DNA from 4 places in the Methylobacterium sp. NPDC097929 genome. Region 4 is predicted to be linked to each of the others. Evidence: riboswitches for the same ligand, from Rfam matches in the RefSeq annotation. Region 4 holds a riboswitch; each other region holds the start of a gene.
What was found. Region 4 has a riboswitch for cobalamin ahead of ACPCJR_RS17880 (TonB-dependent siderophore receptor). Riboswitches for the same ligand answer to the same signal wherever they lie in the genome.
Positions count from the first base shown of each region.

Region 1 (2,192 bases), on a different contig from region 4:
TAGTTGTTGAAGCGGATCAGGTCGGGCACCCGCCCGTTCACGAGCGGCGTGCCCCAGTAGCGGGTCGGCTCCTGGTAGCCGAGATCGTGGCTCAGCGTGACCGCGAGGTCCGGGGTCGCCTGCAGCGTCAGGGCGCCCGAGACCGCAAGATTGCGGAAATCACCCTCCGGCGTGAGCCAACCCCCGGCCCTGTTGCCGCTGACGTTGAGGCGGTAGGCGAGCGACTCGCCGACGGGGCCGGTCGTGTCGATCGCCGCGCGGGCGACGCCGTCCTCGCCGAGGCCAACCCGGGCGACGTTGAGCGGCGTGAAGAGCGGCTTCTTCGAGACTACGTTGACGACACCGCCGATGGCGCCGTCCCCGTAGAGGACCGAGGCCGGTCCGCGCAGCACCTCGATGCGCTCGACGTTCCAGGTGTCGAAAGGGAAGGTGAAGGTGTTGGCGCCGACATAGAGGCGGGTGCCGTCGAACAGCGTCTGGATCGAGTTCTGTCCGGCAAAGCCCCGGCTGGTGAAGGCGCCAAGCCCGAAACCGGGCGAGCCGTAGGCCGTGATGCCGGTGCCGTTCTGCGAGACCGCCTCCAGCACGCTGGTCTGGCCGCGCAGGCGCGCGGTCTCGCCGGAGATGATGTCGAGGCTCGCGGGCGTCTCCAGTGGCGTCAGGCCGAGGCGGCTCGCCGAGCGCGAGGGTGTGCGCAGGTTGAGCCCGACTGGCGAGGCGCGCGTCAGGCTCGGTGTCCGGAGGGCGGCGGAGGATTCCGCGCCGACCGCATCGGCGGGGGCGTTCGGCGGAAGGCCGGACGCGGTGCCGCCCTGCACCGCGATCTCGTCGAGACGGGCAAGCGGTGGTTCGAGGGGTGATCCTTGAGCCCGCGCCGAATCGGCGAGCGCGAGGGGCAGGGTGAGGAGGGCGGGCAAGAGGGAACGGCCGCGGTGGCGGCATCCGATCGACGACATGGAACTGGCAGAGCCTCGGACGGCAACGGTGGCACGTCACCGCGAACGAGGCCGAGGCGCCGGGCCCTCGCGGCCTCCGACATCCCAACACCTGCCGATGCACCCCGCCCGGCATGTTTCGCGTGTGACCACGGCTGACGGCAGGTCTCCTGGCTCGCGGGTCGTCGCCCTCCATCGTCTTCCCAGGCTAAAACGCGCCCAGTGACGTGGTGATGGAGGGCTCTCCGCTCACAGTTGCGGGGGCAGCTGCGGGATCAAGGCACAGGGCCCCTCACCGCATTCCCTTTTGATCCCTCGCGGGAACCGTCGACGGCCACGCTATGCGGCGGACTTCCCAGCGGTCAATCGGGGTCCGCCACGAAACTGTGAAGCTGTGCCTGCGCGGCCACGCGAGCGAGCGGCAACTCGGGGAGGGTGGAATTTTGCTGCAGCGCACCGGGCCGCGCGCGGAAAACTCTCCCACGGAGCGGTAGGATGGAAGAACAAAGCAATGGTTGTTCGAGGATGAGCGGACAGAAAAAAGGCCGCCCCGAGGGGCGGCCCGAAGTCTAGGGAGGAAACGCCCAAGAAGGGCAACAAGGTGCGACGCCGTCGCGCCCTGCATGACGTCTTCTCTCACGCTGCACTGCACAAGGCAATCCGATAAGCTCTCACTGGAGGCATGCATCCGGCGCATAGGACGAGAGGTCGCGGGATGAAGCTCGGCGTCATGGCCCATGCGCCGGAGCCAATCGGCGGGAGCCCGGGTTCCGAAACTCCCGTTTCTCGCGCTCGGATGACTCCCATGCATCGCTGGATGTTCGCCCTACCCATCGTCCTGATCCTGCTGGCGGCGGTGATCGTGTTCGCGTTCAACCGCACCGGCCCGACCGCCAACCAGAACACCCATGCCCGGGAGACCGGTCAGCCCCGCTGAAATCGACCGATCGTGCGCGTCCCCCTGGCCCGACGCTTGCTAGGCTATTGGCGACGATTTCGACCGAGAGCCGACGATGATGCGGGTTCTTTGCGTGGTGGCTCTGTCCGTCGCTCTGGCCCCCTTCGCTTCGCTGGCCGTCGATGATCGTGCGGATGCGGCCGGATTCATCGAGCGGGCGCGGCACCATATCGGCCGGCGCGTCGTCCTCGACCATTGCCACCTCGTGTTCGCGACGCCGGAGGAACTGACCTGCGTCGGGATCAGGACCGAGATCGGCGCTTCCGACGTGCCGAGCGTGGGACGGCTTCTGATCCACG
Region 1 is NZ_JBMVEP010000001.1:229,448-231,639, forward strand. It holds gene ACPCJR_RS01060 (TonB-dependent receptor) at 1-956, opposite strand, end outside; cobalamin riboswitch at 1,079-1,279, opposite strand; gene ACPCJR_RS01065 (hypothetical protein) at 1,741-1,872, shown strand; gene ACPCJR_RS01070 (hypothetical protein) at 1,949-2,192, shown strand, end outside.
Region 1: linked by a shared signal. The riboswitch ahead of ACPCJR_RS01060 (TonB-dependent receptor) and the one ahead of ACPCJR_RS17880 (TonB-dependent siderophore receptor) in region 4 are both predicted to bind cobalamin.

Region 2 (2,192 bases), on a different contig from region 4:
CCGATCGCCGTATCCCAGCGGTAGTCGCGCACGTTGCGGTCGCGGGAAACGGTGCGGTTGTCGGCGGCGATGGCGCGGATCTCGGCCGACTCGCCCTCCAGCGTGCCGGTGTTGAAGTGGGTGGCGAGCCGCATCTGCCAATCGGCGTTGAAGCGGTGATCGACGCGAACCTGCATCGTGTTGTTGGTCTGATCGGTGCTCTGGCCCGGCTCTCCGAGGAAGCGCGAGATCGGCACGATTCCGAGCCGGCCGTTGATCGCGATGACGCCGCGGTCGAACACGATGCGGTTGCGCAGGAACTCCGTCTCGACGGTGATCCGCGTGTCCGGGGTGATCTGCCAGCTCAGGACGGGGGCGACGAGCAGCCGGTCGCCGTCCACGAAGTCGCGAAAGCTGCCCTGCCGGCCGGCGGCGAGGTTGAAGCGGTAGAGGAGCGTGCCGTCCTCGTTGAGCGCGCCGCCGGAATCCACCGTGCCGCGGAACTGCTCGAACGAGCCCCACAGCCCGCCCATCTCGAGGAAGCGCTCGCGCGTGGGCTGCTTGGTGACGATGTTGACGAGCCCGCCCGGATCGCTGCGCCCGAACAGCCCGCCGCCGGGGCCTTTCAGCACCTCGACGCGCTCGACGTTCTGCGTGTCCGGCGGGGGCGGCGTGCCGCGGTTCAGGGGAAAGCCGTTCTTGTAGATCTCGGAGGTCGTGACGCCGCGGATGGCGTAGCTGAACACCGACAGGCCGCCGAAATTGTTCTGCTGGGCCACGCCCGGCGTGTAGTTGAAGACGCGGTCGACGCGGGTGGCGGCGAGATCCGTGATGACCTCGCGCGGGGCCACCGTCACGATCTGCGGCACGTCGCGCTGGGGCGTGTCGGTCTTCGTGCTGCTCACCGCGCGGTCGGCGCGGTACCCCGGCGTCGGGCCGATCAGGCCGATCGTGCCGGCCGCCGCCGTCCCGCCGGCCGGCGCCCCGTTGCCGACGCCGCGGCCGGAGGCCTCACCCTCGACCGCGAGTTCCTCCAGCGTCACCGATTCCTGCGCGAGCGCGCCGGAGCCCGGCAGCAGCGCAGCGAGCAGAACCGCCGGCCACCGGTGGAGGATCGCGGCGCGGGCCGGCCGCGCAAGGCGGCGTGCCTGCGGGCCTTCCTCGCCGACAATCAGGTTCGTCCGGACTCTCACGATGCGCGCTCGGGGCTGTTCGGAGGGGAGCCGCGGCGCGTGCCCGGCCGACGGTGCGCGAAGACGCGCGCTCGCCGCTCGGGCACACCGCCGGAACACCCCGTCCGGGGAACATGGTCGCGCCGAGGCAGGTCTCCTGGCTCACGGGTCGACACCCCCCTCGGCCTTCCCGATGCACGGGGCACCAGTGACCGTTTACGACGGGGGCTTACCGCTCACAGTTGCGGGGGCAGCTCCGGCTTTGCCCCGAAGGACGGACCGAATTCCCTCTTAGCCCGCGGGCGACGCGTCCGCGGGAACCTTGGCCGCACCACCTTCGCTGCAATGCGGCACCCGGTCAACGACCGGAGGAGCGAAACGTAACAACATAACATTCTCTGTGTCCGGCCGGACACGGCGCCCTTTACCCTCAGCGACATGGAGGCCGGTCGCGGGCGGCAGTGACCGACGATTTCGCGGCACGCTTTTAGGCAAGATTAACCAAGATCCCGTTCAATGACGAAGGCTTAAGGTTGATCCTTCCCTAAACGGCGAAGCCATCCCGTGCGCCATTTCCGTGCATCTGCCGCGGGAATGACGGTGGGAGCCGTGCGGGATCCGCGTACCGAGTACCGCCTCCATGGACATCGCCGAGCTCGTCCAGAACCGTTCCGCCCGGCCTGTCCGCCGTCGGCGTCGGCTGCCGGTCGCGGCGCTCGCGCTGACCGCCCTCGGGGGGCTGGCGCTCGCCGGCCTGCTGCAGCCGCAGGATGCGGCGGCGCCTGCCGCGATGGACGGGGCGCAGGCATCGGGCGGCACCGAGCGGGCAGAGACCGATCAGGCGGCCGCCCTGGCCTGGATGCTCGATCCCGCCCCCGTTCTCCAGACGGCCAGCCGCGGCTTCACGCGGGCAGCGCCGCGCACTGTGGCCCCGGTGCCGGCAGCCGCGGCGCCCGCCGCGCCCCTGGCCGCCCTCCCCGCGGCCGAACTGCCCGCCCCGGCCCTGGCCGCCCGCCCCGCCCCGCCCACCGCGGCCCGCGT
Region 2 is NZ_JBMVEP010000010.1:34,094-36,285, forward strand. It holds gene ACPCJR_RS19960 (TonB-dependent siderophore receptor) at 1-1,070, opposite strand, end outside; cobalamin riboswitch at 1,282-1,491, opposite strand; gene ACPCJR_RS19965 (DUF2778 domain-containing protein) at 1,792-2,192, shown strand, end outside.
Region 2: linked by a shared signal. The riboswitch ahead of ACPCJR_RS19960 (TonB-dependent siderophore receptor) and the one ahead of ACPCJR_RS17880 (TonB-dependent siderophore receptor) in region 4 are both predicted to bind cobalamin.

Region 3 (2,192 bases), on a different contig from region 4:
GCCTCGATCAGCCGCTCGGCATAGGCGCTCTTGCCCGAGCGCGCCCCGCCGAGCACCAGGGTCATCCGGGGAGCGGCCTGAAGCATCCGCACCCTTTGCCCCAGACGCCGCCGGCGCGTCAAAGTCAGTCTATTGACAACATTGTGTCAAATCGTCAGCATGTTGTCATGACGCGATCGGATCACGAGGCTGCGGAAGCCGCGACGGCCCTGGTGCTGGAGATCTTCCGGTCCAGCGGCGCGCTGCTGGCCGCCGGTGACCGGCTGGTGGGCGATCTTGGCCTCACCAGCGCCCGCTGGCAGGTTCTGGGCGCCGTCGCGCTCGCCGCCGAGCCGCTGCCGGTTGCCCGCATCGCCCGGGACATGGGTATGACGCGCCAGGGCGTGCAGCGGACGGTCAACGATCTGGCGACTGCCGGCCTCGTGAGCTTTGCCGACAATCCTCACCACCTGCGCGCCCGCCTCGTTCTTCTCACGCCCGCGGGCCGGGACGCCTACGCAGCGGCGGCGGCGCGGCAGGCTCCCTGGGCGGCCGCGCTCGCCCGCGGTCTCGACCCTGCGGCGCTCGATGCGGCCCGCACCCTCGTGCGGACCATCGGCGAGCGGGCCAGCGAACGCCGGAGCGGCGAACGACCGGGAGACCACGATGCTGATCGGTGAACTCGCCCTCGTCGCGGCGGCGGCCTTCGCCGGCGCCGCGCTCTATGTCGGCTTCGTGGAGCATCCGGCCCGGCTGGTTCTCGACCCGGCTTCCCAATTGCAGCAATGGCGCCCGAGCTACCGGCGCGCGACCCGGATGCAGGGCGGCTTGGCGCTGGCCGCCACCGCGCTCGGCCTGCTCGCCTGGGCGCGTACGGGCGATCCGCGATGGGGGCTCGGGGCGGGGCTCGCGCTCGCCAACTGGCCCTACACGATGCTGGCGATCATGCCGACCAACCGCACCCTGCTGGCCGCCTCGGGGACCGATCCAAGCGTGGCGCCGCTGATGCAACGCTGGATCCGCCTGCACGCGGTCCGCAGCGGGCTCGGTCTTGCGGCAGTCGCGGCCTTCCTCTGGGCGCTGCGGTGATCGCGTCCGCTCGGTCGACCGGCGCCGGACACGTTGTGCGTCCGTCCGCATCAGGCTATGACCGCTCGGTGACGGTGCCCCGGCAACGGGGTGAAAAGGGAATGCGGTGAGAGGGTTTCTCGAAAGCCTCGATTCCGCGGCTGCCCCCGCAACTGTAAGCGGCGAGTTCCTGCCACGAGCCACCGGGCGATCCGGGAAGGCGGCAGGCGCGATCGCAGCCGCGAGCCAGGAGACCTGCCGTCCGGTGCGAATTTGTTCTCGAATGCCGCCGGTGGGGCGGCCGGAGCCCGTGACCCGATGACGACTGCGACCCTTCAGACCTCGGCCACCGCCACCCGTTCCGCCGAGGGCGCCCGTGCGCTCCTCGTGGCTGCCTTCCTCGGCCTCGGTCTCGTCTTCGTGGCCGGCTTCGCCCCGGCCTCGGTGCTGCACAACGCGGCGCACGACTTCCGCCACGCGCAGAACTTCCCCTGCCACTGATCGCGGCGCCCGCAAGGCTCGCATCATGATCGCACGGTTGTTGTCGGCGGCGCTCGTCGCCGGCTTTCTCGCGTCCGTCGTCGCGACGGGCCTGCAACTCGCCCTGACCTCTCCGCTGATCCTCCAGGCGGAGACCTACGAGGGCGGGGGTGCGCACGCTGCCGTCGCCCCCTCCGCCGCCGTCACTTTCGCCTCCCTGATCGTGCCGGCCCACGCCCCGTCGCAGCACAGCCACGGCGAGGGCGGCCACAACCACGGCCGGGCCGACGAATGGCAGCCCGCCCCGGGCCTCCAGCGCATGGCCTTTACCGGCCTCGCCACGCTGGTCGGCGGGGTCGGCTACGCCCTGCTGCTCGCCGCGGTGATGCTGGCCCTGCGCCGTGAACCGAACCCGCGCACCGGGCTCGTCGTCGGCGTCGCCGGCTTCCTCGCGGTGGCGCTCGCGCCCGCCATCGGCCTGCCGCCGGAACTGCCCGGCATGGGCGCCGCGCCGCTGGTGCTGCGCCAGTTCTGGTGGCTGATGACGGTGGTCGCCACCGGCCTCGGCCTCTACCTGATCGCCGTGCGCCGGGTGCCGCTGACGATCCTGGGCGGCCTCGTCCTGATCGTCGTGCCGCATCTCGTCGGAGCGCCGCAATCGCTCG
Region 3 is NZ_JBMVEP010000009.1:85,615-87,806, reverse strand. It holds gene cobU (bifunctional adenosylcobinamide kinase/adenosylcobinamide-phosphate guanylyltransferase) at 1-86, opposite strand, end outside; gene ACPCJR_RS19325 (MarR family winged helix-turn-helix transcriptional regulator) at 168-659, shown strand; gene ACPCJR_RS19320 (DUF1772 domain-containing protein) at 646-1,068, shown strand; cobalamin riboswitch at 1,124-1,323, shown strand; gene ACPCJR_RS19315 (CbtB domain-containing protein) at 1,366-1,548, shown strand; gene ACPCJR_RS19310 (CbtA family protein) at 1,574-2,192, shown strand, end outside.
Region 3: linked by a shared signal. The riboswitch ahead of ACPCJR_RS19315 (CbtB domain-containing protein) and the one ahead of ACPCJR_RS17880 (TonB-dependent siderophore receptor) in region 4 are both predicted to bind cobalamin.

Region 4 (2,192 bases):
TCCGGGCTCGGCGGCGACTGGAACCACAGCTTCTACTGCGCCGCCAAGGGTGCGGTAACGAACTTCACCCGCGCGGTGGCGATGGACGAGGCGGCCCACGGAGTCCGGGTGAACGCAGTCAACCCGACGCTGGTCTACACACCGTTCACCGCCGGCATGCAGGACCAACCCGAGCTCGTCGCCAAGTTCAACGAGCGCATCCCGATGGGACGGGGCGCCCAGCCGGACGACATCAGCGGAGTCATCGCCTTCCTGGCGAGCGAGGACGCGCGCTTCGTCACCGGGGTGAACCTGCCGGTGGACGGCGGCCTCTCGGCCTCCAACGGCCAGCCGAAGCTCAGCTAGATTGAGAGCCCCGGCGCCGGTCGGCACCGCGTCCTGTCACCGTTGGTGAACTTCGCCTCCGTTCAAACAGCCTTAACCGGGCCAGCGACCTGCACGACTGCCTGCCCGAAGGCCGGCAGGTAGCCCTGGCTGCCCTACTCGCAGTGCCGGGAGGACTTTCACGACGTCCGCTTCCCACGTCGAAGCGGACGACGAAGGCCGCGGATGGGAGGGACAGCTATGGGTCAGGAGTTCGCCCTCGGCTTGTTCGGCTGTGCGCCATCAGCGGACCTTCGGCCGCAACCGCTGGAATGGCCGCTCTTCACTCATAAGCGGCCTCTGCACGGAATGGTCGGGCCGTGAGGCTAGCCGACGGTATTCGAGCGGATCACAGGCATGGATCGGAGGCGGCGAGTTGGCTCTGGGTAGGTCGGCCCGGTGAATTGACAACCTGTGGCCAAGCCGAATAGCCAAGCCGCGACGGTTCCCTTCGGGGATCAAAAGGGAACGCGGTGAGGGGTTCGCTCCGATGCCGCGGCTGCCCCCGCAACTGTAAGCGGCGAGCTCTCCACCACCACGTCACTGGGTCATCTACCCGGGAAGACGGTGAGAGGGCGGTGACCCGCGAGCCAGGAGACCTGCCGTCAGCCGTGGTCACACGCGAAACACGCTGGGCGGGGTGCCTCGGCGTGTGTCGAAGCACCACCCCCGGGGGGATCGCCCAGACCTCGTTCGCGGTGACGTGCCACTGCCGTCGCCCGAGGTCAGCTTCCCGTGTCCCGCCCGAAATCGCCGCTCCGGCTCTGCCTATCCGCCACCTCCGTCGCGCTCGCCCTTGCCAGCGGCGGCCCGGCCTGGGCCCAGGGCACGCGTAGGGAGTCGTCCGAGACCTCCGTGGTGCTCGATCCGATCTCCGTCGAGGGCACCTTCACCGCCACGCCGACCTATCGGGTGGAGGAGCTCTACAGCGGCACCAAGACCGTGACGCCGCGGCGCGACGTGCCGCAGCAGGTCGATGTCGTACCCCGGGAGGTTCTGCTCGACACTACCGCCACCCGCGTGGAGCGCGCCCTCGACTACGTGCCCGCGGTCGGCAAGCAGAACGACTTCGGCGCCCAGAACCTCGCCCTGTACTCCGTGCGCGGCTTCGCCACCCAGGATATCTTCCTCAACGGCTTCAACATCGCCCGTGGCTACAACGGTGCGCCCGACACGCAGAACGTCCAGTCCATCGAGGTCCTAAAAGGCCCGGCCGGCGCACTCTACGGCCGCAGCGACCCGGGAGGCACCGTCAATATCCTCACCAAGCAGCCCGTCGCATTGCCCTTCGTCGAGATGGGCACCCTGTTCGGCAGCTTCGGGACGGCGCGTACCACGGTCGATGCCGGCGGTCCCCTGAGCGAGGACGGCACGATCCTCTACCGCTTCAACGGCGCGCTCGCCCGACAGGACAGCTTTCGCGATTACGTCGACGGCGACCGCGTCCTGGCGGCTCCGGTCGTGAGCTGGCAGATCAGCCCGGACACCAAGCTCACGGTCGAGACGCAGTACCTGCGCAACCGCCAGACCTTCGACCGCGGGACGGTCGCGGTGAACAACCGCCTCGGCCTCGTCCCGCGCTCGCGCTTCTTCGGCGAGCCGGGCGACAACTCCGTGTCGGAGAGTGGGATCGTGCAGGTGCGCCTGGAGCACGCCTTCAGTCCCGACTGGCAGCTTCGGGTCGCCGGGCATTTTAACACCGGCAGCCTGACCGGCCTGCAGACGGGCGCCACCGGGCTGCTCGACGACGGGCGAACCCTGCTGCGCGAGTTCCGCCGCCACGACTTCACATGGGGCGTGGCCATCGGACAGGCCGAGCTCGTCGGGCG
Region 4 is NZ_JBMVEP010000007.1:232,217-234,408, forward strand. It holds gene ACPCJR_RS17875 (SDR family NAD(P)-dependent oxidoreductase) at 1-345, shown strand, start outside; cobalamin riboswitch at 789-984, shown strand; gene ACPCJR_RS17880 (TonB-dependent siderophore receptor) at 1,099-2,192, shown strand, end outside.